Sagittula stellata E-37: one gene and its partner. The main gene of each other region encodes a partner of the protein of the gene in region 2 in a complex. Links are inferred from orthologs where the notes say so. Each region holds a gene or a part of one and is shown on either strand. Other genes may lie near its edges. The genes, in order: dnaG and ABFK29_RS13760.

Evidence for each region.
Region 1: the proteins of ABFK29_RS13760 (region 2) and dnaG are in contact, whole or in part, in a crystal structure (PDB 2R6A), measured with the Geobacillus stearothermophilus proteins. The link is inferred for Sagittula stellata E-37 from one-to-one orthologs. Residues at the interface, in WP_033016901.1 of Geobacillus stearothermophilus: Ser13, Glu15, Ala16, Gln18, Glu91, Leu92, Asp94, Ala95, Val96, Pro97, Thr98, Ala99, Ala100, Asn101, Tyr104, Tyr105, Ile108; in WP_049624496.1 of Geobacillus stearothermophilus: Lys456, Leu457, Leu458, Pro459, Ala460, Asn463, Ala464, Leu467, Leu535, Leu536, Ile537, Ala538, Gln544, Glu545, Asp548, Tyr549, His552.

What each region holds. Positions count from the first base shown.
Region 1 is NZ_CP155729.1:3,540,515-3,554,768, forward strand. Bases 1-2,898 are described here. They hold dnaG (DNA primase), read right to left. Parts: upstream 2,515-2,898; coding sequence 487-2,514; downstream 1-486. Other genes in these bases: rpoD (RNA polymerase sigma factor RpoD), read right to left, coding at 1-368; ABFK29_RS16840 (hypothetical protein), read right to left, coding at 2,600-2,884. Also shown: ABFK29_RS16850 (hypothetical protein), read right to left, coding at 3,920-4,168; ABFK29_RS16855 (TadE/TadG family type IV pilus assembly protein), read right to left, coding at 4,267-4,812; ABFK29_RS16860 (TadE/TadG family type IV pilus assembly protein), read right to left, coding at 4,830-5,381; ABFK29_RS16865 (Tad domain-containing protein), read right to left, coding at 5,378-7,255; ABFK29_RS16870 (Glu/Leu/Phe/Val family dehydrogenase), read right to left, coding at 7,690-9,114; ABFK29_RS16875 (pilus assembly protein TadG-related protein), read left to right, coding at 9,454-11,298; ABFK29_RS16880 (TadE/TadG family type IV pilus assembly protein), read left to right, coding at 11,398-11,931; ABFK29_RS16885 (TadE/TadG family type IV pilus assembly protein), read left to right, coding at 11,944-12,654; ABFK29_RS16890 (hypothetical protein), read right to left, coding at 12,714-13,187; ABFK29_RS16895 (methylated-DNA--[protein]-cysteine S-methyltransferase), read left to right, coding at 13,312-13,773; ABFK29_RS16900 (TRAP transporter substrate-binding protein), read right to left, coding at 13,842-14,254. UniProt on the Escherichia coli protein: RNA polymerase that catalyzes the synthesis of short RNA molecules used as primers for DNA polymerase during DNA replication.
Region 2 is NZ_CP155729.1:2,904,337-2,918,638, forward strand. The notes cover bases 4,983-7,928. They hold ABFK29_RS13760 (replicative DNA helicase), read left to right. Parts: upstream 4,983-5,692; coding sequence 5,693-7,165; downstream 7,166-7,928. Other genes in these bases: ABFK29_RS13755 (orotate phosphoribosyltransferase), read left to right, coding at 4,983-5,431; ABFK29_RS13765 (hypothetical protein), read right to left, coding at 7,189-7,928. Outside these bases: ABFK29_RS13720 (hypothetical protein), read left to right, coding at 30-959; ABFK29_RS13725 (hypothetical protein), read right to left, coding at 964-1,239; pyrC (dihydroorotase), read left to right, coding at 1,324-2,358; ABFK29_RS13735 (hypothetical protein), read right to left, coding at 2,471-2,605; ABFK29_RS13740 (hypothetical protein), read left to right, coding at 3,145-3,618; ABFK29_RS13745 (DUF4166 domain-containing protein), read right to left, coding at 3,597-4,127; ABFK29_RS13750 (thiol-disulfide oxidoreductase DCC family protein), read right to left, coding at 4,157-4,615; more of ABFK29_RS13755, read left to right, coding at 4,760-4,982; more of ABFK29_RS13765, read right to left, coding at 7,929-8,076; ABFK29_RS13770 (adenosylcobinamide-GDP ribazoletransferase), read right to left, coding at 8,222-8,986; alr (alanine racemase), read left to right, coding at 9,094-10,131; ABFK29_RS13780 (MlaE family ABC transporter permease), read left to right, coding at 10,128-10,910; ABFK29_RS13785 (ABC transporter ATP-binding protein), read left to right, coding at 11,032-11,778; ABFK29_RS13790 (hypothetical protein), read left to right, coding at 11,875-12,261; ABFK29_RS13795 (HAMP domain-containing sensor histidine kinase), read right to left, coding at 13,232-14,302. UniProt on the Escherichia coli protein: The main replicative DNA helicase, it participates in initiation and elongation during chromosome replication. Travels ahead of the DNA replisome, separating dsDNA into templates for DNA synthesis.

The DNA of each region.
Region 1 (14,254 bases), 630 kb from region 2 along the record:
CGCAAGTACATGCGCACCGGGTCGTCCGTGCGGTCCAGCTTCTCGGTGGTGCCAGAGCCAAGCGCGACCTCGCCGCCGCGTTTGGTCTCGACCAGATCGGTCGAGCCCTTGTTGGCATCCTCTTCCTCGGACTCCTCGTCATCCTCGGTCACCTGGATGCCCATTTCCGAGAGCATCGACATGACGTCCTCGATCTGGTCCGAGGACACCTGATCCGGCGGAAGAACCTGGTTGAGCTGGTCGTAGGTGATGTAGCCACGCTCGCGCGCTTCGGCGATCATCTTCTTGACCGCAGCCTGCGACATGTCGAGGCTGATCTCTTCTTCCTGGTCTTCGGACTTGGCGTCTTCGTTGTCCTTGGCTGCCATGCGGCTCTCCTGATCGAAGGGGAGGACGAATCACTGATTGACCGACTCAATAGCGTCTTTGAGTGATTCGGGAACCCGTCTACCCTTATTTCTTTACCTTTTTCTCACCGAAGTGACGTCATCCACGCCCTTTATCGAATCGAATCGTTGCGAGAAGCGAATCAAGGGCGCTCTTTTCTTCCCGGTCGATATGGGCGCCGTTCGGCCCGATTTCGAAGTCCACTTCGTTATCGTCTTTCAGCCGCCCGATCGCCGAACGCGCCCGTGCTGCCTCGGCCAGACGCCATGTCAGGGCTTCGTCGGCCAGATCGTCGAGGTCCTCCTCCGCCTCTCTCAGTTCGGCCTGCCAGCCATGGTACGCCTCAAGCTTCGCCAGCTCCTCGGCGACAGTCATCCGCGCGAGGTCCTTTGCACCTTGGGAACGGATACATGGAACCACCGCGATATGGCGCGCGGCGAGCAGGGTTTCAAGCCACCCCGCCCCGATCCTTTCCATGGCCGCGTCGGCAAGGCGTTCCGGACGGTCGGCCATATCGAGCAGCACGTCCCGAAGTGCGGCCAGGTCGGGGTCGCGCGGGGTCAGCTTTTCCAACTGTCCGTCGAACGCCTCGATAAGGGTAGGATGATGATAGAGAATGGCCAGAACGATCTCCTGCCGCATGACGACTTCGGCATCCTCGCCCCGGGCGACCAGCATGGAGGCCTTGGCGGTCGGGCTCGGCGGCTCGGGCGCATTCCACTTGCGGCGGCCTCTGGCGCCTTTCCCCTTGCCGGAAAACCCGCCGGCGAAACCACCAGAGAAACCGCCAGAAAATCCTCCGCCGTTGCCACCGTTCCACGGCTCCGCCGGTTGCACGCCGGCTCGGTTGTACAGCTTGTCCAGCAGCTCCCGCACCGCTTCCCCGTAGTGGCGTCGCAGGGAGGGGTCCTTGACCCGCTGAACCCGCTCGCGCAGCACCTTGTCCAGCGCGGCCCGGCGCTCCGGACTGTCAAAACTGCGCCCTTCCGTCTCTTGCTGCCAAAGCAGATCGACCATCGGCAACGCCGCATCCAGACAGGTCTGCACCGCGTCCGGCCCGTCCGAGCGGATAAGGTCGTCCGGGTCCTTGCCATCGGGCATAAGCGCGAACCGCAGACCTTTCCCCGCTTCCAGCAAGGGCAGCGCAAGGTCGATCACCCGATACGCGGCACGCAGCCCGGCCTTGTCCCCGTCGAGGGCGATGATCGGTTCAGGCGACAGCCGCCACATAGCATGAAGCTGGTTCTCGGTAACCGCCGTGCCCAGAGGTGCAACCGCGCCCTTGAACCCGGCCTCGCTAAGCGCGATCACGTCCATATAGCCTTCCGCCACGACCAGCGGCTGCCCCCTGCCGGTGGCCTCGCGTGCGGCGCGCAGATTGTAAAGGTTGCGGGACTTGTCGAAGAGCTCCGTCTCGGGCGAGTTCAGGTATTTGGCGTTGTCGTCCGGGTCCATCGCCCGGCCACCGAAGGCGATACACCGCCCCCGGGCATCACGGATCGGGAACATGATGCGGTTGCGGAAGACATCGTAGGGCTCGCGTCCCTTGTCCGAGGTCTTCGACAGGCCGCAGGCCACGAGGTGCTCGACAGAGACGCCCTTGCCGGTCAGCGCCAGACGCAGGTTATCCCAGCCCGCGGGCGCGAAACCGATCTCGAACCGCTCCTGCGTACCGGCGTCGAGCCCGCGCTTCGCGAGGTATGCCCGGGCATCCGTCGCCGCCTGCGTCTTCAACTGGAAACGGAAAAACTGGACCGCCTGCTCCATGACCTCGCCAAGGATCGTCCGGCGGTCGGCCTTCTGCTTGGCCTGCGGGTCACGGGCCGGCATCTCCATCCCGGCTTCGGTGGCGAGAATTTCGATCGCCTCCATGAAGCCGACATTCTCCGTCTTCTGCACGAACGAGATGGCGTCTCCCTTCTCGTGGCAGCCGAAGCAATAATAATACCCCTTCCGGTCGTCGACGTGGAAAGAAGCCGTCTTTTCATGGTGAAAGGGACAAGGCGCCCAGAGGTCGCCCTTGCCGGGTTGCGACTTGCGCTTATCCCACAACACCTTGCGCCCCACCACATCGGCAAGGCTCAGACGGTTGCGGATTTCATCGAGGAAACCGGTCGGCAGACTCATGGGAGGCAGTATCCTCCGGCGGCGGGGCGATTATCAAGGTGCCAAGAGCGGTCAGGGCAGATGCGACCAGACGCGGTGTCGGGCCTTAACGGTCCATCCGCTCGCACTGTTCGCGTGCCGCCTGACCGACCGCCGGGGTCAGCATGTTCGGGGGCAGCGTGAACACGAAGTCGGCAAGCTGATCGGCAGCCTTGCGCTCCATCTCGGCGCGCAGGGCGGTGCGCACGTCGGCCTTGGAACGGCCACTGACGCGGCTGTCCACGGCCAGTTTGAACCAGGCTTCGGTCTGCGCACATTTTTCGAGATCGCCCTGCGCCACGACGGGCGTGGCACCGATGGCGATGATGAGGGCAAAAAGCGCTTGGCGCATGTCAGGCGTCTCCGCAGGCAGTTTGGAGTGGTTCTAGCCCGCCTCCCCGCGGGCGGCAACGTCTGCCATGACGTCGGCGATTTCGTGCCAAAGGATCCGTGCCATCGACTTGAAAACCGTGGGCCTGCTGGCGCACGCGAATCCGCTGAAGTCCCGAGCATCGAAGGTGGAACCGTCAGGCGCCCTGTCCGTGACGCCGCCTCAGGACCTAGGGTCAGGACTCGTTCTCTCTCAAAGCCAGAAGATCACGGTCGCAGCGAGTGCGATCGCTGAGAAGAAGGTCTTTGGGCATCGGTCATAACGGGTCGCCACCCGTCTCCAATCCTTGAGCCTGCCGAACATGATCTCGATCCGGTTGCGACGCTTGTACCTGCGCTTGTCGTACGGGACGGGCGTCTTCCGTTTCGTCCGGCCCGGGATGCAAGGGCGTATCTTCTTGTCTTGCAAGGCTTCTCTGAACCAGTCGGCATCGTAGCCGCGATCTCCGAGCAGCCATTTCACGTCTGGCAGCCCGCCGACCAGCGCACGCGCCCCGATGTAGTCGCTGACGGGGCCGGCAGTCAGGAACAGGTCGATGGGCCGGCCATGGCTGTCGCAGACGGCGTGCAACTTCGTGTTCATGCCTCCCTTCGTCCGGCCAATCAGCCGTCCACGCCCCCCTTTTTCACGCCCAGGCTGGACGCCGTGCGATGGGCCTTCAGATGAGTTGCGTCGATCATCACGGTCGTCTCCTCACCATGCTCGCCCGCCAGCCCGGCCATGATCCGGGCGAAGACGCCTCTATCGCTCCACCGCTTCCAGCGGTTGTAGAGTGTCTTGTGCGGGCCGTATTCCCTTGGCGCATCTCGCCACCGCAATCCATTGCGATTGATAAAGATAATACCGCTCAGAACGCGCCGGTCATCAACCCGGGGCTTGCCGTGCGACTTGGGGAAGTAAGGCTCCAGACGCGCCATCTGCGCATCGCTCAACCAGTAGAGATCAGACATGTTCACCGCTCGTTTTCGAACGGTGAATCACGCTCGCTCAACCAAATCAATGGGTCCTGAACCTAAACACCCGCGCGGTGCCGCTCATTGGCATGAAGGCCATCCCGGGTTCCATCACGGGTTCGACTTTCGGCAGGTTCCCCTGCGCCGCGAAGGAGGCGGAATATGAGAGATCACGGTCGAACGCCGACTCAAAGTCGAACGGAAACCACGCGTTTTCGATGTCTCGCAACCGACATTTCCGGCGCACCTTCATGCGGGTCAGCAGTTCGGCGTCCCCGCGCGTCTTGCGCATCGTGGCGCCGTGTCCGTCACCTCAACCGCCGATGATGATGGCACGAGCGCTTGGGATGGGCCGGGCGGGCGGCAAATCCTGCGCCCCGTTGCTCGCGATCAGCTGTCCGACCAGATGATCTGGGGCGCGAAACGCGGCCGGGTGAAACCATAGGTGTAGAACAGGTCGGCTTCGTTCAGGGCCGGCAACTCGAACGGCGGGACATATTGCGTTTCGGTCTCGACCATGATGACCCGTTCGTTGTGCAGCAACGTCGGCAGACGGTCGGTGAGGCTGACGAGATCTTCGGTGCGCAGGTCGCTGAACAAGCCACGGGTCTGCGACCAGTCACGGATGTAAGCGCCCTGGTTCGCGTCGTAGCGCACCTGCGTCACGCGCAGCGAATACGGTCCTTCGGACGACGTCAGGAACTCCAGCAGGTCGAGCATGCCGTCGAGGTAGGCCGCGTCGATGGCCGACGTCTCGCGTGAAATCGCGTCGGAGATCGTGTAGGCCGCCTTTGTGTTGAGGCTCTTCTGACGGAAGGCGTCGTGCAGAGAGAACATGCTGGCAAGAACCGTCAGAAGAAGAGGCAGCCAGATCAGTGTCTCGATGGTGACATTGCCAGTCTCGTCGCCTGCAAAACGACGCAGTTTGTGGAGCATCGGCGTTCTCATGGCGGTCACCTCGGTTCCTGCACGAAGGCGGCGGTGACGATCATCTGCGCGTAGCCTTCGGTATCCAGATTGAGTTCCTTGCCGAAGCCGGTGCTCGGCATCATGGGTTTGTATTTCAGGCAGGCCCGCATGAGCATCAGATCGTTGTCCTTGCCATGCACGAAGTTGCGCACCGGGCGCGGCTCCTCCTGGGCATTGCGGCAGTCCGGATTCGGCTCCATCATCGTGACGTTGCGCGGGTCGACCTCGACCATTTCGAGCATCAGGTTGTTCTGGCAATCGTCCACTATGACCGCTTGATCACAGATGCTCAGACGCACTTGTTCGTAGGTCGGTATCTCCCCTGTCGAGAGGCGGATTTCGCGGACCACCCGGTCCACGCTGCGCTCAAGCATCGCATGACGAAGGTTCATGTAGGCGATCTCTACCCCGGCGGCGAGGACGAGGAAGAAGATCGAGAAGTAGAAGGCGAATTCCAGAGTGGAGTTGCCGTTCTCTTCGCGGCAGAAGCGGCCAGCAAACCGGCCAAGGCGGGATATCCGGGTTTCCGAGTTCATTGGATCAGCCTCAGATTGTTGATCTGGCGCGCAATGGTGTCGAAGGCGTCGATGATCTCCGTGCCCTGGACGTGGAAGAAGTGACTGTCGGACGAGGCGCACAGGCGAAGCTCATCCGCATCCGCGTCTGTCGTCTCGAACGCGACGGCAAAGACGGTGACACCTAGGTCGCGGGCAAGCTGGCACTGGGTGTGCAGATTGTCGAGGTTGTTGCCCCGCGTCGAAAAGGTCGTATAGCTGCCACTGCCCTGGGTCTGAAGCTCCGTTTCGCCGTTGAGTGGAGCAAAGGGATCGACAGGGCGATACTGGTCGGTCACAGCGCCGTCGCTCATCACGACGATGAACTTCTCGGTCTCCTCGTCCTCCCAGGCGATGGGACGCCCGAGGAAGCGGCTGTCGACAAGTCCGGCGGAAATGAGTTCCGTCACCGCGCTTCCGGTCGCGGGGTCAAGCAGCGCAAGGGCGTATTTCAGTCCGTACTGGATACCCGTGCCGTCATGCATCCTCATGTTGTCGATGAAGGCAGACAGCGTGGCGGCGTCGTCGGAATAATACTGGATCGCCGTGTCTTCTCCCGGGCACCAGCCCCAGTCCATCACCTCGCGGACGTAGGGCCAGAACATGAAGTGCGGTACGTAATCGTCGGACTGCGGAAGATCGGTGTTGGTGAACTCCGTGTCGTAGATTTCCACGCAGGACGACGGCATGTTGACGTTGACCGCCTCGACCGGGGCCACGGGCGCGACGTAGTAGGCCGCCCATGCGTCGTAGTCGATGAAAGCAAAGTCGATAACGTCGCCCGGGATCTTTCCGTTGTTCTTGGTCGGGCCGATGTCGCTGAACGGACCGTTGCCGTCGCCCTTCACCTGAAAGTAACGGTTCTTCTCCTGACCGCCCTTGACCGAGATGCCAAGGAACTGGTCCGGGTGGAACAGCAGCGGGTCGCGGTCGATCAGGAAGGCCACGGCGCCCTGATAGATATCGTCGATGTCCCGCGTGGAACCGTCCGGAAAGTTGATGATCTTGTGGGCGCGGTTGTAGATGTCGTCACCGTTGGTGTCGAAATAGACCACGATGTTGGCGATGGGCTGGGGCCAGGGCGAAAAGAAGCCGCCGGTGTCGGTGGCCGCGGTGTCGGTGCCATCGGTGCAAGACGGGTCGATTGCCCCCTCATCGGCGTTCTCGGCGTTGTTCGTGCAAAGCGACCCCCCCGGTGCATCCTGATCGCCGTTGCCCCAGCCGTTGTTGCCCTGCTGGATCTTTGGACGCACACCGCGGAAGTAGTCGAACATGACGTCGCCCGGATTTACCTGCCCAGCAAACGGGATCAGGTTGAGGGTGGTGACGCCTGCGCTGTCCTCGGTCAGGACCTTGGTCACGAAGTCCTTGGCGGCGTTGCGCGCATTGGTGATCCGGTTGTTCCAGCGCATCGAGCCGGAAATATCCATGACCAGCGAAATCTCGACGTTGGCAATACGTTCCTCCGCTGTCGAGGCCGCAATGACCGGCAGCGTCTGCCACCCGGACATCCGCAGGAAATAGGTGTCGAGGGTCAGGCCTGCGTCCGCGGCCACCGTCCGGTCGTACAGACCGGGCGTGGCGATGACATCGGTCAGGTGCTCGACCAGCCCGGCCTTGGTCACGTAGTCGTTCACCACAGCGACCGGGTCCTGCTGCTGGTCGAGATCGGCGGCGGCCAGCACCGCACGGTCGAGCGTCGCCTGCAGCCGCGCCCGTATCGCCTCCTGGTACATGATGTCGACCGACGCCCCGGTGATGACCAGTATGAGGACCAGCATGAAAGTCGAGAAGATGGTCATGGTGCCTTCCTCGTCCCCAGCGAGGTCGGCGATGAAGTGGGTGAGCCTTTTCATGCCCGGGGTCTCCTGTCCGTCTGCCAGGGCCTGCGCCGTGGCGGGTTGTGCCCCCTTTCTCGGGTAAGATTCGGTCAATGCTCCGGTCACGATTGGGGCACCGAAGCGGACTTCACCGCGCATTTTAGAAGAAGGCCCGCGATCACTGTCCCTTCGGACGCGCGCAATGGCACAGTGCCGACGGGCTGCGGCGCAAGCGTCGGCACGCGGAAAGAAACGTCATCACGCCCCGATCAACGCAGAAGAATAATGATCGCGGGGACCCGTCCACCAGCCACGATCCGAACGGCCCTCCCAATCACGCAGGGCAGCAGGTCAGCAGAGCAGAAAGCCGTCTAGCCGCTCCGACAAAGCAAGGGACGACCGGCGTGGCCCACCTGCCCAGCCCCTGCAAGAGATGACGGCGCAGAACCCGCGCACCTCTCCGGCCCCGATCAGATCCCCTTCGCCGCGTAGCTCCGCGCGACCCGGTCGATAGCGGTGATATAGGCCGCGGTACGCAGATCGGTCACGTCATCGCGCGTGTGCCAGACCTCCTGCATGGACTGGTAGGCCACGCGCATCGTGTCATCCAGACCGGAGCGCACCAGTTCCAGTTCGTCGGCCCCCCGAAGGTACTTTTCGCGAAACAGCGGCGACAGGGACCATGTGGAGCCCATGGCCGAGTCCAGGCGATCGAGTTCGTCCAGGATCAGGGCGTGGCGCGCTTCTTCCTGCCGTCTCTGCATGCGGCCGAAGCGGATGTGCGAGAGGTTCTTGACCCATTCGAAATAGGACACGGTGACACCGCCCGCGTTGGCATAGAGGTCGGGAATGATGATCACGCCGCGCCGGCGCAGGATGTCGTCGGCACCGGCGGTGACAGGCCCGTTGGCCGCCTCGATGACAAGCCGCGCCCGGATACGGTCCGCATTGCCCGTGTTGATGACACCCTCGACAGCAGCGGGTATGAGGATGTCGCAGTCCTCTTCCAGCACCTTGTCGCCGTCGGCGATGGCGTTCGCCTCGGGGTAACCGCTGACACCGCCGTGACGGCAGATCCATTCGTGGACCGCGTCGACGTTCAGACCTTCGGGATCATAGAGCGCGCCGTCGTGCTCCACGATGCCGATGATGAGAGCGTCGTCCTCCTCCCTGAGGAACTTGGCGGCGTGGTAACCGACGTTGCCGAGGCCCTGCACGATGACGCGCTTGCCTGCCAGACGGCCCGACAGCCCGGCTGCAGCCAGGTCTTCGGGATGGCGGAAAAACTCGCGCAGGGCGTACTGGACCCCGCGTCCGGTCGCTTCCACCCGGCCCTCGATCCCACCCGCCGAGAGCGGCTTGCCCGTCACACAGGCCTGTGCATCGATGTCCGTTGTGTGCATCCGTGCGTATTGATCCGCAATCCAGGCCATCTCTCGCTCGGAAGTGCCCATGTCCGGCGCCGGCACGTTCTGCGAGGGATTGATGAGGTCGCGCTTGATCAGCTCGTAGGCGAAACGGCGGGTGATCTTTTCCAGTTCTTCGGCGTCGTACCGGCGCGGGTCGATCCGCAACCCGCCTTTCGAGCCGCCGAACGGCGCCTCCACCAGCGCGCATTTGAAGGTCATCAGGGCGGCGAGCGCCTCCACTTCGTCCTGGTGGACGGCGGGCGCGAAACGGATGCCGCCCTTGACCGGCTCCATGTGTTCCGAATGGACCGAGCGGTAACCGGTGAACGTCTCGATCTTGCCGCGCAACCTGACACCGAAGCGCACGGTGTACGTGGCGTTGCAGACGCGGATCTTCTCCTCGAGTCCCGGCGGCAGGTCCATCAGCGCCACGGCGCGGTTATACATGAGATCGACTGACTCACGGAATGTCGGTTCAGGTGCCATGCCGCCTCCCCCGGATTGGTCCTTTGCGCTCATATTGGGCAGACAGAGCGGGATCGCAATGCCGACAACTTTCCGGACTGCATCCGCAAGACCCACGCTTGCACACTTTTTACGCGATCAATAGACAACCTTTACGATACAATACATCTGATCGTCGCGCATTCCGAAACAACGGCATCGACGGGACGGCTTTGTCCGAGAAACCCCTTAAAAGTATAGATAATAGCGTTTTAATTGGCCCAAATTTAGCCATCTTGGAACGGCATAAACGCGGCATCCGAGAGGACAGACAGGTTCTATTCCCAACGGCCCCAGGGCCGTCTTGCCAAGGTGCCCGCGATGCAGACGAAGAGATACAGGAACACGCCCAAGCCCGTCATGTCGCATTCCGTGACAGGAGGCTGGCTGGGCCGTTTCTGGGCAGACACGTCCGGAAGCATGTCTTATGTCGCTTTGGCTGGCTCCCTCGTGATGATGGTTTTCGGCGGCATCGGCATCGACATGATGCACGCCGAACTGAAACGCAGCCAGGTCCAGAACACGCTGGACCGCGCGGTTCTCGCTGCCGCCAACCTCAGCAACACCCGCGATCCACAGACCGTGGTCGAAGACTACTTCCGCGCGATGAAGCTGGAGGACACGCTGGGCGACGTTCAGACCGGCGACTCCCTCGGGGCAAAACGTGTCCGGGCCGAGGGCAACGGCTCCATCAACTCCCACTTCCTTGGCCTGATCGGCGTCGACCAACTCGACGTTTATGGTGCCGCAACTGCCGAGAACGCTACGGCCCCGCTGGAAATCTCGCTTGTTCTGGACGTGTCCGGGTCCATGCAGGGCCAGAAGATCAGGGACCTGAAGGAGGCCGCAAAGGCTTTCGTGGATGCCGTGCTGGGCGAAGGCGGCGACAACAGTCGCGTGACCGTCTCGCTGATACCCTACAACGCGACTGTAAACCTGGGCGACGACCTGTCGGAACGGTTCAACCTCGACCGGTGGCAGAACTATTCCTCCTGCGCGATCTTCGAATCGTCTGACTACAACTCTCTGTCCATCGACCCGAACGCTGGTCTGGAACAGCTCGCCCACTTCGACCCCTACGACTACAGCGGCAACTCTCCCGACCTGACAGCCCCCTGGTGCGCCGAGGGCAACAACCTCGCGATCGTGCCGCATAGCTCCGATGCCGATTACCTTTCGGACGTGATCGACAGCTTCGAGGCGCAGGGCAATACCGCCATCGATCTCGGCATGAAGTGGGGTCTTGCACTGCTGGACCCTGCCGCGCGCCCGGTGATCGGCGACATGCAGGCCGACGGTCTGGTGCCGTCTTCCGCCCGCTATCGCCCCTCCGACTACGGGACGCAGACGATGAAGTTCGTCGTCGTCATGACCGACGGCGAGAACACGCAAGAGTACAACCTGAAGCCCTGGATGCTGAACCCGAACGCCCTGTCGGACGTCTGGGTCGACGATCACGGCACGCCCGGCAAGGGCGACGACCGCTACTCGATCCGGGTCAAGGACAACTACGGCGACTCGAACGACGTGTTCTATTGGCCGCACGCCAGCCGCAACAATTATCGCAATGGCCCCTACAGCTGGGTGACCAGGACGGCCGCGCAGATGGTGAACGGTGTGGCGGTGGTGGACGGCGACTCCGAAACGACGAAGGCCAAATGCTCCAGCTACAAGGGCGCCGGCCACAACGCCGGACAGGAAACGCTGATCGAAAACGTCCTCGGGATGGATTACGGCACGCTCGACCTGGACGGTGACGGCATTGCCGGCGCCAATGACGACTGCTCCAACTATCCGCCGGTCCGCCTCACATGGCAGGAGCTCTTCGGAAACGTGAAGACCACCTATTACGCGAACGCCTGGTACTGGCAGGCCTATATGGACGGCCGCGCCAGCTACAACGACTACTACAACGCGTATTACTCGTGGGAAACCACCGTGGACGCGTCACAGGCCAACACCAACCTCGCGACGATCTGCGCCAAGGCGAAGCAGCAGGATGTGACCATTTTCACCATCGGCGTGGAGGCACCGCAGGCCGGACTGAACGCCATGCGCAACTGCGCGTCGTCGGCGTCGCATTACTACAACGTGTCCAGCAACCAGCTTGTCGATACATTCCGCTCGATCTCCGACGTGGTTGTCGAACTGCGCCTGACCGAATGACCCCAGGGCCGGTGCCCCCGCCGGCCGAAGACTGAAAGCCCCCCGCCGCAGGATGCCCCAAAGGCGACCCGCACCCGTACTACAACCGAGGCCAAGCCCATGTTTCGCCCCCAGCTCTCTTTCCTGCGCCGGTTTCGCGCCGAAGACGACGGTTCGATGGTCGTGCCCATCGCATTGTGGATGCCGATCTTTCTGCTTCTCATCATTTCGTCTGTCGAACTCGGCACGATCACTGTCCGCAGCACGGTGCTCGAACGTGCGCTCGACCAGACCGTGCGCGACGTGAAGCTGGGGACCGGCCCCAACACGCACGCCCAGATGAAAGAGGCGATCTGCAACCGGGCCCAGATCCTGCCCAGCTGTCTGGAGACGCTGCATCTGGAAATGGTGGTGCTGGACATCCGCGACTGGACCGATCCGCCGGAAGGCGTCGATTGCTACGACAACTCTCTGCCCGTCACGCCGCAGCGCAACTTCCAGAACGGCAAGGGCGGAGAGATGATGTTCCTGCGCGCCTGCTACAAGTTCAAGCCCCTGACCCTCATCAGTTCCTTGAACGCGGCCCTGCCGAAAGATGACGCCGGCTACGTTGGTCTTGTCGCCATGAACGCATTCGTGAACGAACCCAGCTGAGGAGTGATGCACATGTTCCGTTCCATACTCCCCGCCCCGCTGAGACGTTTCACCCGCGACGACACCGGGTATGCCAACGTCGAGTCGATCATTCTCCTGCCCGCCCTGTTGTGGCTGTTTGGGGTCGGCTGGGTCTACTTCGATGCCTTCCACCAGCAGAGCATCAACCAGAAGGCCAACTACGTCATCGGCGACATGATCTCGCGCGAGACCGATCCGCTGGACGAGACCTACATCCGGAACACCCGCAACCTGTTGAGCGCTCTGATCCACTCGACCTCGGAGGACACGGACTTCCGCGCATCGGTGGTGCAATACGACGCCAGACACAACGACTGGGATCTGGTCTGGTCGGACGCCTACGGTACACGCAGCCGGCTGAAGCAGGCCGATCTGACCGACTACTTCGACCGCCTGCCGCCCGCGATCGACAACGAACAGCTTATCCTGGTTGAGACTTGGGACAACTACGCACCGGTGTTCAAGGTGGGCCTGGATCCGTTCGAGATCGCGACCTACAGCTTCACGAGCCCGCGCTACACCTCGCAGGTCGTGTGGGAAGGATCGGCCAGCGCTGGCGGCGGCAACAACAACTCGGGCAACAGCAACAACAACTCTGGCGGCGGCAACTCTGGCGGCGGATCGTCCGGCGGGTCTTCGGGCTCTGGTGGCGGCGGCGGCGGCGGCGGGTGGAGCTTCTGGGATTGGCTCTCAGGGGCATAACCCCCAGGCATGAAAAGAAAACAAGGCCGCGCCATCGGGCGTGGCCCTTTCGCTTTTCCTCAGTCCTTGGATGCAAGCTTGACCGAGATCATGTCGGCAACCGGCTTCGTGGCGGACCCGGCAGTGACACCCCCCACCGCGACGCGACGGCCCAGCCGCCACCACAGACCGGGACGCCAAGCGCGCGGCGCAGGCTCCTTGAGGATCAGCAGGAAGCCGTTCGACGGTTTTGCCGCGAACATCGAACGATCGACGCGCGCGATCTGGTCGAGCCGAGCGACGATCGTGCCATCGCTGTCGGTCAGCGCGTCGTCGGTCAGGATCAGTGCATGGCCGGTCGACACCCACATCCGCGAGGAAAACCAGAGCGTCAGGCCGCCGAGCACCAGAAGGAACACCCGCCACAGCATGGCTTCGGGCGGCTGGGCAAAGGCGATATAGAGCAGAAGCCCCCCAAGCAGCAGCATCGCCCCCACCCCGATCATGCGCCGGGGCGCCGAGGATTCTATCCGTGCCAGTTCAGGTTTGCTCATGATCGTCCCCCGCGTGTTCCCAGTTTCATAGCGTCAAGTGATGCCGGGGGAAAGCCGATGGCTTGCGGTGGTGCCGCGCGACGACGACACTGTCGGCGGAGGCAATGGAACAGAGGGAGCCGACATGGCGCAACTGACAGTCGCGACACCCACAGGCCCGTTCAGGCTGGTCGAAGCGGAGGGGGTGATGGTGTCCTGCGGCTGGTGCGACGGACCATCAGACGCGGCAGAGGCCACGCCTCTCCTGCGCGAAGCCGCTTCGCAGCTCGAAGCGTATTTCGCAGGGCGGCTTACGCGGTTTGACTTGCCATGGTTCGTAGACCGAAGCCCCTTCCAGTCCGAGGCCTGCGCCCTCATGGCCGCGATCCCGTTTGGCGAAACGATCACCTACGGGGAAATGGCCAAAGCGCTTGGCGTCTCCGCACAGGCCGCTGGCCGGGGGTGCGGTGGCAATCCCCTGCCCGTCATCGTGCCATGCCACCGAGTGCTGGCGACGAACGGTCTTGGCGGCTTCTCCGCCAGCGGAGGGGTCGAAACGAAAGTCTGGCTCCTGCGTCACGAAGGGGCCGCAGGCTTGCTGATCTGACACATGGCGCGACCAACGAAGAAGGGCGAGGACATCGTCCCCGCCCCAAGTTCCTTCCGGTCAGGACATCAGAGCGCGCCGGTCGCGCCCTTGCACTCACCTTCCATCAGCGACTTCGCTTCGTCGATCAGCGCCTGACCGTCCATGCCTTTGCTGTCCAGATCGGCGATCCAGGAGTCGTATATCGGCTGCACGAGATCGCGCCACGGACCGGTCTGGTCTTCCGCCACGGTGATGATGTTGTTGCCAAGATCAACCGCGACCTGCCGCGCCGGGGCATCGGCATCCGACTGCGTCCCGCCGGCGAAGACCGAAAAGTTCAAGCCGGAGTTGTCGTCGATGACCTTCTGCAGGTCTTCGGGCATGGAGTCGTAGACGTCCTTGTTCATCGCCAGAACGAACGTCAGCGTGTAGAGCGCCGGGCCCTCGAATTCCGTGTGATTGCTCACCAGTTCCGGAACCTTCAGGGCCGACGTCACTT
Region 2 (14,302 bases):
CCCTCAGACGCGGTCAAAGAGGACATGGCATGGCAGCAGACAACGGTTTCACTCCGGATTTCAGCGAGCTTGGCCGCGGTGAGTGGCTGACCGCCCTGAAAGGGCTTGGTGAGGAGCACGGCTTTGCCGAGCCTCTCGGCAAACGGCATGCCGGCATCTTCATCGAGGACGGCGACACCCTGCTGGTGTCGTTCGAGACCATGTCGGGCATAGAGGCCCTATCGGAGACCCGCACCCCCCTTGGCTTCGACATGGTGCGCGACCACGGCTGGTCCTCGCTCTCTGTCCTTTCGCACGGCGACACGTGGTTCCGCGACCCGCGGGTCTTCGGCTTCTTCGACCAGCTGCTGGACGATGGTTTCTTCGACGAATTCGAGCGGGTGGTCTTTTACGGCGCCGGCCCGTGCGGTTATGCTGCTGCCGCCTATTCGGTCGCGGCGCCTGGCGCACGAGCGCTGCTCCTGCAGCCGCAGGCGACGTTGGATCCCCGCGTGACGGAATGGGACGACCGGTTCACAGACATGCGCCGACAGGATTTCACTTCGCGCTACGGTTTTGCGCCTGACATGATCGACGCCGCGGAAAAGGCCTGGGTCCTCTACGATCCCTACGAACGCCTGGATGCGATGCACTCCGCCCTGTTCGAGCGCGGCAACGTCGACCGCTACCGGATGCCGTTCTTCGGTGGCGCGCTGCAGACGGACCTGCGCCTAATGGACATTCTGCCGAAACTGTTGATCGAGGTCGCCGACGGCACGCTCGACACTGCGCGGTTTGCAGAACACATGCGGGCCCGCCGCAACCATCCGCCTTACCTGCGCAAACTGCTTGCGCGGACCGACGCCAGCCAGCGCGACAGGCTGGGCCTCATGTTGTGCCGCCATGTGACAGCACGGATGAATGCCCCGCGATTCCGTCGCCGTCTCGCTCAGCTCGAGGCACAGAGGGCCGCTCGATGATCGGTCAGGACCCGCGCCTAAGGAAGGCTTCGCGCAGGTCTTCCTGGAAATAGCCGAGCGCGGCGAAAAGGCTGAACAGGAAGACCCGACCGCCCTCGCCCAGCAAAGACAGCAACACCGCCGCAGCCAGAAGACAAACAAGCAGGGCCGCCACGCCGCGATCCTGCTCTGCGATCATGTGCTCCGACCCAAGCCAGCGGTACAGCCGGTCTGTCACCTGGGGCTCCACGTGTTTCGCGCCCCATCCGGCAGCGGCGCCAAGGATCACCGTCAATAGCATCGTCACCCCTTTCTGCACTCACTATGCTCATAGCGCGTCAAGCCGCTCTGGTGAAGAACGGCGCCCCATGCTAGCGGATTTGCCATGACCCAGATCACCCTTCCCCGCCCGGATGACTGGCACCTGCACCTGCGCGACGGCGCAATGCTGCGTGCCGTGGCCCCCGAAACCGCGCGCCATTTCGGACGTGCGATCATCATGCCCAACCTCGTGCCGCCCGTCGTGACCGGCGATCAGGCCGCCGCCTATCGCGACCGCATCATGTCGGCGCTTCCGGAAGGCAGCGGCTTCACCCCGCTGATGACGCTCTACCTGACCGAAACGACCGACCCCGACGACCTTGCCAAGGCGCATGCGGATGGCATCATCCACGCCGTGAAGCTTTACCCGGCCGGGGCCACGACCAACTCCGCCTCGGGCGTGCGCGACTTCGACAAGGTGCGCCCCCTGCTGGAGCGTATGGCCGAGATCGGCTGCCCGCTGTGCGTCCATGGCGAGGTGGTGGATGCGGACGTCGACATCTTCGACCGCGAGGCCGTGTTCATCGACCGCGTGCTGGATCCGCTGCGCCGCGCCACGCCGGACCTGCGCGTCGTGATGGAACATATCACCACCGCTCAGGGTGCCGATTACGCGCGCGAAGGCGGCGATGCGCTGGGGGCGACGATCACCACCCATCACCTGGTCATCAACCGAAACGCAATCCTCGTGGGCGGGATCAAGCCGCACTACTATTGCCTGCCGGTCGCCAAGCGCGAAGAACACCGGCTCGCCCTGCGCAAGGCCGCAACCTCCGGCGATCCGAGCTTCTTCCTCGGGACCGATTCCGCGCCGCACCTCGATCCGCTGAAGGAAAACGCCTGCGGGTGCGCCGGCTGCTTCACAGCGACCAACACGCTGTCGATCCTGGCCGAGGTCTTCGAGCAGGACGGCGCACTGGACAAGCTGCAGGCATTTGCCTCATTGAACGGACCGCGTTTTTACGGCTTGCCGGTCAGCGAGCAGACCGTGACCCTGACCAAGGGCGATCCGGTCGAATATCCGAAGAAGATCGACACCGAAGACGGCCCGGTCACCGTGTTCGACCCGATGATGCCGCTGCACTGGCGCGTCGACTGACTGGCCAGTGCGGGTCCAGAACCTGCGCACCGCCTGCAAACAAGACAGGCGCTGCCTCCGGGCGGCGCTTTGTTGGCCGGGGCGCAATGCCCGGTTCTCCTTGACCGGTGTGTCAGGCCTTTAGGAGGCCCAGCCATGACCCGCCAGTCAGCGAGCACCAACCAAAGCCTTCGATGGATGGCTTGCCGGACCGGATCGGCGCGAACCCCGTCCACACCACAATCGCCGTCCCAGACTCGGTTGCCATTGAACTGACTCCCTTTGCCCCACCCGCGAAGACGGCCCCGCTGTACCGCATCTATCGCCCAGGACCGCTCGACCGAGCGCCTGATCGCGCCTTGCACGGTGGGTGACGGTCCCGACAGCACGATATGGCCCCTGTCGCCGTACGCCGTAAAGAACGGGACCGGGTTCGACGGTCCCTACGGCAAACCGCAGGAAAGAAAGATCCTGCACGAGATCGTGCATCACGCCCAAAACGAAACCGGGATGGCCATCAGTCAGGCCTGCGATGCTCAGGGAGCTCCCCGGGCCTACAGGCTGCGTGAGCACGACCTCAGACAATTTGGAGTGGCCGATCCCCTGCCCAACCGCAACGTCTGGGGTCCGAACGACGCCCACTGCAGAGAATTCGCTGGGGTTGTCGGAAAAAGCGGCAGCCGCGCGCATCATTATGGCCCGTGCGGAATTTGGACGGACGAAAGTATTGAAACGTAAACCTATACCCATTTAGGCTGGTCTGAATAACGGTCAATGCACCGAGGGACAGAAAGAAGGAGACCGCCCATGGACGCTCTCATCGACCTGCTTCTGGACTGGATCGGCGAGAACAGCGCCTATCAGACCAGTGACCTTGAGCCACCGGCGGTCGTGGAACTCAGTCCGAAGGAACTGACCCGCGAATTCTACTACGGGCGCGCGCACCTCATCCCCGAGGACGGCGTCGACGACCGCGTCAACGCCATCTACATCGCCAATGAAGGACCGGATGGCACGATCTTCATCCTCTCGCCCGAGCAGATCGACGGGGCCGAGAACTTCGCCGACCCGCGCGACAATCCGCTCTGGCGCGAAATCCTCCTGCATGAACTGGTCCATCACGCGCAGCATGACCACGGCGCGGAAACCTGGACCTGCATCTCGCTGTCGGAGTCCGAAGCTTACCAGATGGGCGGCACTTTCCTGAAGCAGTTGAACGTGCCGGATCCGATGAAGGACCGCACGGCCAGCGACAAGATCTACAAGTCCTGCGACGGCTGAACCTGCGCCGGGTCGTTTTGCGTCGGCAGCGTATCGAGTTGCCCGGTGTAGGACACGAGCCTCCCGAGCAGCGGCAGGGCGATGGCAACATCGAAACGGTAAAGTCCGCCGTCCTGCCATTCCCGCGCAACCACGCGGGGCCAAAGCGCTCGGGGTACAGGCATGCCCAGCATTGCCACGCGCTCCGTCACCAGTCTCAGGCCACCCGCCTCGGTCACAAGGCGCGTATCGACCCGCGCCAGCCCCAGGCGCTCGGCCAGCAATCCGTCGACGGTGGCGAACAGGCGAGAGACCATGCGGGTTTCCCCGATCTCACGTATCCACCGCGCGCCTTGCCCGTCGGGTTCGGTCACCAGCCGGAACGGCACGTTCCGGGCGGCAGGAGGCAGACCCATCACCCTGGCCAGCAACCGCATCCCGCGAGTGTCGGCCGGCGTCACGGTGATCCGTCCATCGAACGCTCCGAACCCCGCATGCAGGGCCTTGCAGGCGGGCGGCAACCCCGCCATGCGGTCCCCCAACAAGGCGGCATAAGGCGTCAAGAGATCAGCCGCCGCAGCAGCTCGGGATCGGGCAAGGCGCAGAGGTCGGTCTTGCCGAAGTGATACCGGTTGCGGGCAATCCGGGCATAGAGCCAGTCCTGCACACCCACCGGCAGAACCCCGAGCACCCGCAGCGGCACGAAACCGTGATGCAGCTTTGGGAACAGCGCCACGATGGCATCGAGCGACCCGCGCGCCCGGCCCTCGTGCAGCATCAGCCAACTGTCGGGATCGTCCGGCGAAAGCTGGTAGTGGCCGAGCAAACCGCGCCCCAAGGGCGACTGCGCCGTGCAAATGCGGACCATATCATCGCGGTCCAGCCGCGCGATCCGCCGCGCCGTGGCCGAGCAGAGCGCGCAGTCCCCGTCCATGACCACGAGGATGCAGTCATCGTCGAAGGACGGAACCTCCGGGTCGTCGCGGTAGGAATAGGGCGGACGCAGTGCGGGGCGCATGACGGTCTCCTTTGACGGCAGGATACACCGGGTTTGCCCATTGCACATGCGCAATATGGTCCACGCGGGTCCCGGCCCATGCGCACCTCTTCCCCCGCTGACGAAAACCCGCTAATCGACGCCTGACCCAAAGGAGTGCCACCCATGATCCCCTCGACCTACCCTTCCGCCGAAGAAATGGCCCGCCTGACCGCGCGCATGCTTTGGGAGATCGAGGCGGTGAGCTTCATGCAGGATGAACCGTTCAAGCTGGCGTCCGGGCAGCTCTCGCCGGTTTACATCGACTGCCGCAAGCTGATCTCCTTCCCGCGCATCCGCTCGACCCTGATGGACTTTCTCACGGTGACGGTGATGCGCAACGCAGGCTTCGAGGCGTTCGACAACATCGCCGGCGGCGAGACGGCGGGCATTCCCTTTGCCGCTCTGGTGGCCGAACGCATGGCCCTGCCGATGACTTACGTCCGCAAGAAACCGAAGGGCTACGGCCGCAACGCGCGGATCGAGGGCGCCATGACGGAGGGCCAGCGTGTACTGCTGGTCGAGGACCTGACCACCGACGGCGGATCGAAACTGTCCTTCGTCGATGCGATCCGCGAAACCGGCGCGACCTGCGCCCATACGGCGGTGATCTTCTACTACGGCATCTTCCCCGAAACGATCAAAACGCTGGGCGATCACGGCGTGTCGTTGCATCACCTGTGCACATGGTGGGAGGTTCTCGCCGAAGCGCCGGAGAAGCACGCGGGCGTCCTGTCGGAGGTCGAGTCGTTCCTGAAGGACCCCCACGCATGGCGCGCAGCCCGCGCCGGGACCTGAGGGGCACCAGCCCGTCCCGTCAATCGGTTGTTGTCAGGCAGTGTCGTGGCGTCAGTTTGATTTCACGATCTCTTGCGGTGTGTCTCCACTGACACGCCCATGAGTCGCCCACAGGCCCCTTTTGGCCTATCTTGCGGCATACGCCCGTTCTGTGACAAGATGATGTGGGGATAGCGGTCCACCGCTTATCCCCAGAGATTTACACTCTGCACCCCGGAAATCCGGTTTGCTACACGGTCAGCCTGAGCAGTGGGGATCAAAATGAACGAGATAACGACGATCAATCCGACCGGCGTTCACGTCGACGCCGCCGAGACCATGCCGCACTCCATCGAGGCCGAACAGCAGCTTCTGGGCGCGATCCTGACCGACAACGACATCTTCGACCGCGTTGCGTCGATCATCCGGGCCGAGCATTTCTACGACCCGGTGCACACCCGAATCTTCGAGATCGCCGCCGCGCGCGTCGCCAAGAACAACCTCGCCTCGCCGGTCACGCTCAAGGCCTTTATGGCAGACGACGAAGGCCTTCAGGAACTGGGCGGCGCGGCTTACCTTGCGCGTCTGGCGGCTTCTGCCGTTTCCACCTTCGCGGTGCGGGACTATGCGCAGATGATCTATGACCTGTCGGTGCGCCGCGATCTGATCCGCCTCGGGCGCGAGATCTCCGACAAGGCCGCCAAGGTCGATGTCGCCTCCGAACCGAAGGAGCAGATCGTCGAGGCCGAGCAGAAGCTCTACAAGATGGCCGAACAGGGCAACGCGGAGTCCGGGTTCCAGTCCTTCCTGCGCGCGGTGACGGAGGCGGTGAACGTCGCAAACGCCGCGTATCAGCGCGAAGGCGGTCTTGCCGGCATCTCCACCGGCCTCATTGACATGGACAAGAAGCTGGGCGGCCTGCACCCGTCCGACCTGTTGATCCTCGCCGGGCGTCCTTCGATGGGGAAGACCTCGCTGGCCACCAACATCGCCTTCAACATCGCCAAGGCGTATAAGAAGGGCCAGCGTCCCGACGGCACGGTCGGCGCGCTGGACGGTGGCGTGGTCGGTTTCTTCTCGCTCGAAATGAGCGCCGAGCAGCTCGCAGGCCGTATCCTCGCCGAGGCGTCCGAGATCTCCTCCCACAAGATCCGGCAGGGCGACATGGAGGAGCACGAGTTCCGCCGTTTCGTCGAGGCCGCCAAGGAACTGGAGGCCTGCCCGCTTTATATCGACGACACGCCCGCGCTGCCGATCAGCCAGGTCGCGGCCAGGTCCCGTCGTCTGAAGCGAACCCATGGGCTTGACCTCATCATCGTCGACTACCTTCAGCTTCTGCGCGGCACCGCCGAAAACCGGGTGCAGGAGATTGCCGAAATCTCCATGGGTCTCAAGGCGATAGCGAAGGAACTTAACATCCCGGTAATCGCCCTGTCACAGCTTTCGCGTCAGGTGGAAAGCCGCGAGGACAAGCGGCCCCAGTTGTCGGACCTTCGGGAATCGGGCTCCATCGAGCAGGACGCCGACGTCGTGATGTTCGTGTTCCGCGAAGAATACTATGTAGAACGCGAGAAGCCCTCTGATGACCGTCTGGACGAAATGGTCGCCTGGCAGGAGCGCATGTCCCGCCTGCATGGCAAGGCCGAGGTCATCATCGGCAAGCAGCGTCACGGCCCCATCGGCACGGTCGAACTGTCCTTCGAAAGCCAGTTCACCCGCTTCGGCAACCTCGTGAAGCCCTGGCAGGAAGGTTGATCCCCGGGCGCCGGGTACGTTCGTCAGCGACCGCCCTGCGCCAGATAGCTTGTCAGCAAGCGGCTGTTGTAGGACGCCCGCCCCGCCTTCATCGCGTCTATCTCACGCTGCGACTTGGCGGGCCGGTGTCCGATTGCCCGGTTTCTGGTCGGGGTGACAAGACGCGGATCTGGTGCAGGTGCGGCCCCAGCCGGTTCCCGCGAAGGGCGGCCTTCCGAGGGCGGTTCTGGCTGGGGCTCTGAGCCGGACTGCTCCGGCCCATCGTCCTCCCCCATGCCATAATACACCGCGAGCCCGGCACCTATGACGGCACCGGACGCGATCACGGCCACGCCGATCACCGCGGCCGCGGAGCCGAAGGTGACGGCGGCCACCGCCACCGCCGCGATTGCGATGATGCCGACGCCCAAAAGACCCCAGCCACGCGCATTGCTGCCCGGACCGCCGCCGCGTTCCTGTTGCAGCACCAGCCCGGCCCCACGCATGAAGGTCTCCGCTGCACCGCGCGCTGCCGCGCCACCCGCTTCGACGACCGCGCCGCCTCCGACCATCCACAGCATCTGGGCGGCGAGACCGCCTCCGGTCATAGCCCCTTGCGCCGCATCCGCCAGAACCCCGTCCTGATTGCCCGCGCCGATAACGATCAGCCCGTTCACAAGGTCCGCGACGAAGTCCGTGAGCATGTTCACCATCCCCGCCCCGAGATTGCCCATGGTCTTCAGCGCGCCGATCAACCCGGCCTCAAACGCCGACCAGCCGACAAGCGCGGCCCCCTGGATCGCCGCCATGACGGCCCCCGCCACCGGCACCCATCCGCCAAGAAGCACACCAAGCGGTTTGTAGGCGTCGACAGCCAGAAGATTGAACACCAGCGTTTCGACCTGCGGACGTGAAATTCCCGAGAAGTCCATCTCAAATGCCTCCGCTATCAAATGCGGAGAAGTTTACCTTGCCTTGCACGCGCGACAAAGCGCGCTTTGCCCGGTTGGCAGGATTGTCAGGCCCGCGCGCGCCGTCAGTCCGCCGGCCTGCCACCTCGGTCATCATGCCGCGGGGTCAGAGCACGACCGCCAGGCCCAGGTAGGTGCCAAGCTCCCCCAGCAGCGCCGCACCGCCGAGGATTTCCGCCGTGTATCCCCCCAATCGCCTGAGGGCGAAGATTCGGAATGCCTGGCCCAAAGCGATGGCACCGATACCGGCGGCGACACCGGCCCAGGCACCCGCCACGAACTCCAACGCCAGCACGGCCAGGATTGTGCCTGCCAGCGCGACGCGGTAGCCGTCGGGCGTCACGCCGGGCAACAGAACCTCCATGCCCCGTTTGCGCGCAGAGACGGTGCTTGCCGCCGTGTGGACCGCAGCCATGCGGCCCAGCCCCATCCCCGCGATCAGAGCCACCGCCGCCACGCCCGGTGGGAAGGACACAAGCAGCACAACCTTGAGAGCCAGCGTCAGGCCAACCGCAAGTCCGCCGCGTGGCCCCGCGCCCCGCGCCATGCGCGCCAGCACCGCTTCGCGGCCCGTCTCTCGGGCCAGGGCATCGACCGCGACGGAAAGTCCCAGCTCGTCGCGCACACCGCTGACCAGCATGATCGCGACAATCGCAACCAGCACGGCCGCTGCCGCCGGAAGAACCAAGCCCGCCAGCCACAGAACCGCAGCCCCCAGGCACCCGACCAAGGCGCCGATCACCGGCTGATACTTGACCGAGCGCACCAGAAGATCCTCGGACACGTCGTCGCGCGCCGGCGGCACGATCCGTGTCACCTCTCCCAGCGCCAGCCTGAAAAGTTCGGCCTCCAGCCGCAGCGTGTCCTTCATGCGCCCTGCCTTGCCCCCTTTTCGTGCAAGCATATCCTTGCCCGCCGCAGGCATGAAGCCGCATTTCCCCCTTGACCCCAACATCCAACCTGCCAAAGACAGGCAACATGGCCATGGCGAGACTGACAATCGACCTGGGCGCGCTCCGCGCCAACTGGACTGCCCTCGCCGCCCTGTCGGAGGGCGAGACGGGCGCCGTCGTCAAGGCGGACGCCTATGGCCTCGGCGCCGAGAAATGCGCACCAGTTCTGGCTGCCGCCGGTGCACGGACCTTTTTCGTCGCCATCGCCGAGGAGGGCTTGCGTCTGCGCCGCATCCTCGGTCCCGGCCCCGAAATCTGCGTGTTCTCGGGCCATATGCCCGGCGACCGTGATGCGATACGCGATGCAGACCTCGTGCCGATGATCAACTCCATCGACCAGATGTTGATGCACGTGGAGGGTCTGCCCGGCCATCCCTTCGGCATACAGCTCGACAGCGGCATGAACCGGCTGGGCATGGAACCGGCAGAGTGGTCCGCTCTGCGCGACATCGCCCTCGCCCAGAACCCCCGGCTGGTGATGAGCCACCTCGCCTGCGCGGACGAACCCGATCACGCGATGAACGCCCGGCAACTGGCGGCCTTCCGCGACATGACGGATGGCATCGACGCGCCGCGCTCCCTTGGTGCGACGGGCGGCACCCTGCTGGGGCCGGAATATCATTTCGACATGACGCGCCCCGGTGTCGGCCTCTACGGCGGCCTGCCCTTCGTGGACGCGCAACCGGTCGTCAGCCTCGACATCCCGGTGATCCAGACACGCGACGTGCTGCCCGGTGAAACCGTGGGCTACGGCAACACCTGGACCGCCTCTGCTCCGTCGCGCGTGGCGACAATCGCCGGCGGATATGCCGACGGCATCCACCGCGCCATGGGATCCGCCGCCTACGTCTGGGCCGGAGAGACCCGCTGCAAGATCCTCGGCCGCATCTCCATGGACCTGATCGCCGTCGACGTGACCGGCCTGCCCGAGTTGCCGGACCATGTCGAGCTCATCGGCCTGCATCAGGGTGTGGACACCCTCGCGGACTGGGCGGGAACGATCGGCTACGAGGTGCTCACCTCCCTCGGTGCGCGTTACGACCGCAGCTACACGGGCGCATGACGCTTCTCGCGCCCTTCGGCTGGCTGGGCCGCGCCCTGCTCCATTGGCTCGCCGCCATCGGTCGGGTCACGCGCTTCGGCCTCACAGCGCTCAGCCACACCCTCCGCCCGCCCTTCTACGCGGGCGAATTCGGTGCCGCGATGATGAACGTGGGCTGGCTGTCTCTGCCGGTGGTGGGCCTGACCGCCTTCTTCACCGGCGCCGCACTGGCCCTGCAGATCTACTCCGGTGGCGCCCGGTTCAACGCCGAAGCGGTGGTGCCGCAGATCGTGGCCATCGGCATGGTGCGCGAGCTGGGACCCGTGCTGGTCGGCCTGATGATCGCCGCCCGCGTGACGTCATCCATAGCCGCCGAGATCGCCACCATGAAGGTAACCGAACAGATCGATGCGCTCACCACGCTGTCCACCAACCCGATGAAGTACCTCGTCGCGCCGCGCCTGCTGGCCGCGCTGCTTGTGGTGCCCGCGCTCGTCGGAATCGGCGACGTGATCGGAGTCTTCGGTGGCTACGCGGTGGCCACCGGCTCGCTGGGGTTCAACCCTGCCGCCTACCTGAAGAACACCGTCGATTTCCTCGAACCGCTCGACGTGATCTCCAGCCTCGTGAAAGGCTGCGCCTTCGGCGGCATTGCCGCGCTGATGGGGTGCTACTTCGGCATGATGTCAGGGCGCGGCGCGCAGGGTGTGGGCCGCGCGACCAAGGGCAGCGTCGAGGCCGCAGCTGTCCTGATCCTCGCCGCCAACTTCCTGCTGACCGGGGCCTTCTTCTCGCTATGACCGGCTTGCACCCATCCCCCCAAGCGCCCCGCCCGGACATACCGGGCACATCCCTGCGTTTCTCCGCTTTGCAAATACTCGGTCCAACGCGGGCCGATTTCGCGACGCAGGAGGGAATGCGATGATCGCCCTGCATGGCGTCACCAAGGCCTTCGGCCAGAACCGCGTCCTGCAGGGCGTCGACCTCGAGATCGCGCAGGGCACCTCCATGGTGATCATCGGCGGTTCAGGCACCGGAAAGTCGGTGCTGCTGAAATGTATCCTCGGCCTCGTGACACCTGACGCAGGCACGATCACGCTCGACGGTCAGGACGTCACGACGCAGGACAAGGACGCCTTTCTTGCCCGCTTCGGCATGCTCTTCCAGGGCGGCGCCCTGTTCGACTCACTGACGGTCTGGCAGAACGTCGCCTTCCGCCTGCTGCGCGGCAGCCTCGCCCGCCCGAAGGCAGAGGCCCGCGAAATCGCGATAGAAAAACTGCGGCGCGTCGGTCTGACGACCGACGTGGCCGACCGCTACCCGGCAGAGTTGTCTGGCGGCATGCAAAAACGGGTGGGCCTCGCCCGCGCCATCGCCGCCGAGCCCGAGATCATCTTCTTCGACGAACCGACCACCGGGCTCGATCCGATCATGGCCGGGGTCATCAACGACCTTGTCCGCGAGATCGTGACCGAGATGGGCGCCACCGCCATGACCATCACCCACGATATGACTTCTGTCCGGGCCATCGCGGACAACGTCGCGATGCTGCACGGCGGCACCATCCGCTGGACCGGACCGGTGAACGAGCTTGACCGCTCCGGCGACGCCCACGTCGACCAGTTCATCCACGGCCGCGCGACGGGACCCATAGCATCCGTGCGCTAAAACCGCCGGGACCCGGCTGAAACGACCGCGCGAATTGATTTTTCCCCATCCATGATGTCAATGCGGGCCGACCGCCACCGCAGCCCCGGAGAACAGATGAACAACCTTCTTCAGCCCGACCCGGTTCTGCTCGGGTTCCTGTTCTTCAAGAAGTTCGTCTATCTCGAGGTTCTTGCCCTCCTGGCCCTGATCCGCGTGACCGCCGGGCGTGGCCTCGCCCGCTGGCCCGCCCTGATGACGTTGGTGCTCTGCCTCGGCGGAATTGCCACGACCTTCGCCCCTGCCCTCGGCCTGAACGAAGGACCGCTCTACGTGACCGCGGCGCAATTGATGGCTGGCGGCGGCGGTTTGGGGCCTCTGCTCGTTCCATCCGCGATCTTCCTGATCTGCTCCGTCACGCCCCGAGCGCGCTGGCGGATCATCGACCTGCTGCACCTCGTGATGCTGTCCGGCCTGCTGATCGTCTGGTGGTGGGTTTCCTGACCAAGGGCAGGCGGCGCGAAGCCCCGCCCTACGATCCGAAGCGTCACGTGAACCTCGCTTGCACCGTCCTTTAGCCGCTCGCTTGGCTGGCACTTTATCGCGCGCGGGCCTCCTGCCGATCTTCGACAAGTCCGACATATCGGTGATATCAAGGCTGACGTCATGGCAGACCCACACTCTTTCGCGCCCTCTTATTTGCGGCATTCATCCCTGTCGCCCCTGTACAGAAGACCGTCGGCCCCCTGCGCTTGCAATTTGATTTTCCGATCCGGCGTTCTGCTTGCCTTCGACGTACAGGGCGCGTTCGCGTGCACCATTGCGGACGGACGTCTATTCATCATGGCCGACGGCTACCTGATTGCGCGTTACGGCATCCGCGCCAAGGGTCTCCGCGCCAGGCGGGTAGAGACCACTTGGCGGCATTTGTTTCACCGCTACGATTCTCGGCTCGATTGTGCTCCGCATCCTGGAAATGCCCCGCCCCCGAAGTTCCGATCCGCTGAAGCGGCTCTACTTCAGGCAGTCCTTCGTACTGCGAAGAACAGGTATTTTTGCTAAGGCGAAGACACTCACGTGCCGCGTTCATCCTTCATCTTGGTGACAAATACCTCGGGGGGCTCCGAAGGAGCGGGGGCAGAGCCCCCTTCAATGCTTCAACTTCCCAAAGCCTGCGGATCGACAATCTGGAGGATCAGACGAATGCCTCTTTATCTCCGACAGTTTGTACGTGTGGGGCAAGATATCCTCAGCTACCTTTGGATGTGCTACGAGCGTGCCTTTGCCGGGAAACTCCCTGTCACTTGGGTTCGTATACGCGTGATCCGAAACGGCGCTTCATTCCTCCGTGCGCAACGGCATGGCTCATGACGGTGCGTCTCATCCGTTGGCGCGTCACGCGTCGACGGGTCACGGGCGGCGCAGGGTCCGACGCTAAGTGGCAGCGGCACACCGCCGTTCGACCGGGCGCCATTCAAATGGCGGTGGCAGGCAAGGTCACCTCGACGATCAGGCCCGGGTGGTTATCCCTGAGAGCTATGGTGCCGTTGTGCTTCTCGGCGATGGCCCGCACAAGCGCCAGCCCCAAACCGCTTCCCGGCTTCGAGCGGCTGGGGTCGAGCCGGTGGAACGGTTCGAACACGCGCTCTTTGGACTCGGCGGGAATCCCGGGGCCCTTGTCGGCAACGGTGAACCTTACGCAGCCTTCCGCACGGGCCAGCCTGACCGTGATGACGTTGCCCTCGGCGCCATGGGTGACGGCGTTCTGCAGCAGGTTCACCACCATCTGCTGAAGCATCTGGCCGTCGCCGTTGACCCCGTAGTCCTTCCCGGCGTCCACGTCGAAGAGCAGGCTCTGGCCCTCGTCCTCCGCGATCAGGGCGAAGGTGTCGGCCAGTTCCCCAGCCAATGCCACCAGATCGATCCTTTTGCCAAGATGCTCTTGCCCCGCCGCTTCGATGCGGGACAACTGCAGGTAGGAGTCGAAGATGACCCGCATGTTCTCAAGCTCGTCCTGCGTGTCGGCCAGTTCCGCTGACGGATCCTCGTCGTGCTCCACCCTCTCCATGGCCTTGCCCAGCGAAAGATAGGCGCGGCCGAGGGGCGATTTCAGGTCGTGGGCGGTTGCGGCGGCGGTGTTGCGGGTCGTTGCCACCATACGGGACAACCGGTCCAGATGCTGGTTCAACTGCCGCGCGATCCGGTCGATCTGCGTTGTGCCCCCGTTCTCGGGGATACGGACGGCCATGTCCCCCTCGCTGGTCTTCGACAGCGCGGTCTCGATCTCTCGCAAGCGCCGCAGGCTCTTGCCGCTCAGAAGGTAGCCGACGGACAGCATGGTCAGGACGATCAGGAACCCGCTCAACGTCAGGGCGCGAAAGACGAGGATCTTAGTGCGATAGAGCAGGTCCAGACGCTGACCGACAACCAGGAGGGTTCCGTCCAGCGAATCCGAATAATAGACGTAGTCGTGGGTAAGATCGTCCGGCGAACCGTCGACATGGTCCAGTGCACCGACCTGGAGTCCCCGTCCTTCCGGACGGCT